2 regions of the Nocardiopsis mwathae genome follow, and region 1 is predicted to be linked to the other one. Evidence: predicted binding sites of a transcription regulator. Region 1 holds the regulator's gene; the other holds the start of a gene.
The links. Region 1 encodes HrcA, which represses chaperone genes, less so after heat shock. Its sites were predicted from a motif close to TTGGCACTCTCNNNNNGAGAGTGCCAA; they were not measured.
Positions count from the first base shown of each region.

Region 2: a site for HrcA is predicted at 890-916, ahead of groES (co-chaperone GroES). Genes of this name have one in related genera too.

Region 1 is NZ_JACHDS010000001.1:1,164,202-1,166,398, reverse strand. Features, by position in the region: gene dnaJ (molecular chaperone DnaJ) at 1-343, opposite strand, end outside; gene hrcA (heat-inducible transcriptional repressor HrcA) at 344-1,357, opposite strand; gene HNR23_RS04635 (DUF3097 domain-containing protein) at 1,601-2,197, shown strand, end outside.
Region 2 is NZ_JACHDS010000001.1:34,207-36,403, forward strand. Features, by position in the region: gene HNR23_RS00170 (THUMP-like domain-containing protein) at 1-818, opposite strand, end outside; gene groES (co-chaperone GroES) at 1,021-1,329, shown strand; gene groL (chaperonin GroEL) at 1,443-2,197, shown strand, end outside.

The DNA.
Region 1 (2,197 bases):
CGCGGCGCACCCGGTCGCGCGGTCCCCGACCGCCGCCCGGCTGGCCGCCGCCGAAGAAGGCGTTCATGATGTCGTCGAACGGGAAGCCCGTCGCCCCGAAACCGCCGGCGCCGGCGCCGCCGCCGGGTGCGAAGGGGTCGGCGCCCATGTCGAACATGCGGCGCTTGTTGTCGTCGGAGAGGACCTCGTAGGCCTGCGTCACTTCCTTGAAGCGCTCCTGGGTGGCCGGGTCGGGGTTGACGTCCGGGTGCAGCTCGCGGGCGAGTCGACGATAGGCCTTCTTGATCTCGTCTTTGGACGCGTCCCGGCGCACACCGAGGATCTCGTAATAGTCGTTCGCCACTTACTGTCCCGCCAAAATCGTGCCTACGTACCGAGCCACAGCGCGTACCGCTCCCATCGTTCCGGGGTAATCCATGCGTGTCGGACCGACCACGCCGAGCTTGGCCAGTGAGTGATCACCGATGCCGTAACCAGCGGAGACGATCGAGGCCGATCTCAGGCCCTCGTGGGAGTTCTCCTCACCGATGCGGACGGTGAGCGAGGAGGGGTCCCCCGCCTCACCGAGCAGGCGGATGAGGACCACGTTCTCTTCGAGCGCTTCGAGTACCTCCCGAAGGCTAGCCGAGAAATCCATCGCCGCGAGATTCGCCGTCCCCGCCAGGACGATCTTCTCCTCGCTGCGCTCCACGAGACTCTCCAGAAGGACCGACAGCACCGAGGCGGCCATCCGCCGGTCGTCCGGGGGCACCAGTGCGGGCACGTCGGCGACCGCGGGGGGAACGTCGCTCAGCCCCTTGCCCACCAGCAGCCGGTTGAGCAGGGTCCGCAGGCTCTCCACGCTGCTGTCGTCGACCCAGTCGAGGTGGTCGATGACCCGCTGCTCCACCCGCCCGGTGTCGGTGATCAGCACCATCATCACGCGCCTCGGGCCCAGCGGCACGAGTTCCACGTGCTGCACGGCCGAGCGGGTCAGCGACGGGTACTGCACGATCGCGACCTGGCGGGTGAGCTGGGCGAGCAGGCGCACCGTGCGGGCGACGATCTCGTCGAGGTCGATCGCTCCGCCGAGGAACGTCTCGATCGCCCTGCGCTCCGCCGAGGACAGGGGCTTGACCGTGGACAGGCGGTCGACGAACAGGCGGTAGCCCTTGTCCGTGGGGATCCTGCCGGCGCTGGTGTGCGGCTGGGTGATGTACCCCTCTTCTTCGAGAGCCACCATTTCGTTGCGGATGGTCGCCGGTGAGACACCGAGGCTGTGCCGCTCCGCCAGGGCCTTCGATCCCACGGGCTCCTTCGTGGACACGTAGTCCTCGACGATGGCACGCAGAACCGCGAGTTTCCGGTCGTCGAGCACGCGCTCACCTCCTGGCACTCCGTGGTCTTGACTGCCAATTCTAATGTCCGCCGCAAGGTCGCCCGGGGGAGCGGCCCGGCGGCCCGGGGCGCGCCGTACCCCCGCTCCCCCTCGGCGGCGACCTGACCACACCGTCGTCCCGGTCCGCCACTACAATCCAGGGCCGTGCACAGCGACTCAGGCAAGGGCAGAGGGACCGGCTCCGGCGACCGGCGCTACGCCGACCGCTACGGCGGCGACGTTCTGGCGGGCGGCCCGCGCCGCCCCGAGAAGGGGCGGGTCCCGGAGGTCACCATCGAACCGGACCTGGTCGCGGAGTCGGCCGACGGGCGCTTCTGCGGCGCCGTCGTCGACTGGGACAAGACCACCGTCACCCTGGAGGACCGCCACGGCGCCCGGCGCGTGTTCGACCTCACGCCCGCCGCGTTCCTCATCGACGGTGAACCGGCCACGCTGGTCCGCCCGACCGCCGCGCCGCGGGGACCGCTGCGCAGCGCCTCCGGCTCCATCGCGGTCCGGGGGGCGCGCTCGCAGATCGCCAAGGAGAGCCGGATCTATGTGGAGGGTGTGCACGACGCCGAGCTGGTGGAGCGGGTGTGGGGCCACGACCTGCGCGTCGAGGGCGTCGTGGTGGAGTACCTGGAGGGCGTCGACCACCTGCCCGAGATCGTGCGCGATTTCGAACCCGGGCCGCAGCGGCGGCTCGGCGTGCTGGTGGACCACCTCGTGCCGGGTTCCAAGGAGAGCCGCATCGCCGAACGGGTCCGCTCACCGCACGTCCTGGTGACCGGCCACCCCTTCGTGGACGTATGGCAGGCGGTGAAACCGTCGGCACTGGGT
Region 2 (2,197 bases), 1.1 Mb from region 1:
GCCGGCTCGGCACCCTCGCGCAGCAGCGTGGCCCGGCGGCCGCCGTCGCCCAGCGCTCCGAACCACAGCGCGGCCTCCTTCACCTCGCCGCCCACCGAGATCCACTCCGCCTCGGCCCCCGCGGGCACGAGCTCGTGCGGGATCCCCGGCGCCGCCTTCACACACGCGGCGGGAGCCCCCTGGGCCAGTCCCATCACGGTGCTCCACGGCGGTGAGTAGGCGTCCGGGTCGAAGATGCGGCCGCGCTTGCCGCGGCGGGCCGGGTCGCAGAACACCGCGTCGTAGCCGCCCGGCTCGACCGCGCCGACGTCGCCCCGGCACACCCGAGCGCGGGAGGCCAGCCCGCGGGCCTCGACGTTGGCGCCGGCCACCGCCACCGTGAACGGGTCGGCGTCGACCCCCTCCACCCGCAGCCCGGCCTCGGCCAGGCTCAGCAGGTCGGCCCCGATCCCGCAGCACAGGTCGCCGACCAGGGCGTCCGGGGGGAGCGCGGCGGTGAACCGGCGGGCGCGGTAGGCGGAGACCACCAGGCGGGTCGACTGCTCCAGCCCGTCGGGGGTGAAGTACATGCGCTCGGCCAGCCCGCCGAACTTCTCCCGCGCGCGTCCGCGCAGGCGCGCCTGTGTGAGGGCCGCACCGACCAGGTCGGACAGCTCGACGCCGAGGCCCTCCGCGCCGTGGGGCGGGTTCCGCCGGAGTCGGGTGGCGACGCCGAGGGGATCGGCCTCCACCTCCGCCGGGTCCAGGGTGTCCACAAGGCGTCGTCCGGCAGGCGTGAGCAGCGCCTGAAACGCCGTGACCTGCCCGTTGCTCTGCACTCGGATCCGCCTGCCCTTCCCCCCGTGACCTGTTGTTTGACGAGCCCTGCGGGCGCGACTAATGTTCCATACTGGCACTCTCAAGGGTAGAGTGCTAATCGCGACGAGGCCGGTCTGGCACCCGCGACGGCAGGCCGCCGTGGTCGCCCCTTTTGTCAAGCATGACGTCTCGAACCATCTCATGAAGGGGGAGGTCACAACCGTGTCGACCGCCACCAAGACCGTGCTCAAGCCGCTTGAGGACCGCGTCGTCGTCAAGACGCTCGAAGCCGAGCAGACCACGGCGTCCGGCCTGGTCATCCCGGACACCGCCAAGGAGAAGCCGCAGGAGGGCGAGGTCCTGGCCGTGGGCCCGGGCCGCCTCGACGACAACGGCAAGCGCGTCGCCCTGGACGTCAAGGTCGGCGACGTCGTCCTGTACAGCAAGTACGGCGGCACCGAGGTCAAGTACGACAACGAGGAGTACCTCGTCCTCTCCGCCCGCGACCTGCTCGCGGTCGTCGAGAAGTAGATCTCGGCACACACCGGCGTCACCCATGTGACATCCCGCCCCGGCCGGCTCGCAGCCGGGCGGGGCGGTTCTCTTTATCTCCGACGTACCTGCACGGATAGAGGAAACTCACCATGCCGAAGATCCTGGAGTTCGAGGACGAGGCCCGCCGCGCCCTCGAACGGGGTGTCGACCGCCTCGCCGACGCCGTCAAAGTGACGCTGGGCCCGCGCGGCCGCAACGTCGTCATCGACAAGAAGTTCGGTGCGCCGACCATCACCAACGACGGTGTGACCGTCGCCCGTGAGATCGAGCTGGAGGAGCCCTACGAGAACCTGGGCGCCCAGCTGGTCAAGGAGGTCGCCACCAAGACCAACGACGCCGCGGGCGACGGCACCACCACCGCCACCGTGCTCGCCCAGGCACTGGTGCGCGAGGGCCTGCGCAGCGTCGCCGCCGGCGCCTCCCCGATGTCGCTGAAGAAGGGGATCGAGGCGGCCGCGGCCCGCGTCTCGGAGGTGCTGATCGAGCGCGCCCGCGAGGTCGGCGAGCGCGCCGACATCGCCTACGTCGCCACCAACTCCGCCCAGGACGCCCAGATCGGCGACCTGATCGCCGAGGCCTTCGACAAGGTCGGCAAGGACGGCGTCATCACCGTCGAGGAGTCCCCGGCCTTCGGCCTGGACCTCGACTTCACCGAGGGCATGCAGTTCGACAAGGGCTACATCTCGCCCTACTTCGTGACCGACGGCGACCGCCAGGAGGCGGTCCTGGAGGACGCCCAGATCCTGATCACGCAGGGCAAGATCGCCAACCTCAACGAGCTGCTGCCGCTGCTGGAGAAGGTCGTCCAGAACAAGAAGCCGCTGCTCATCATCGCCGAGGACAT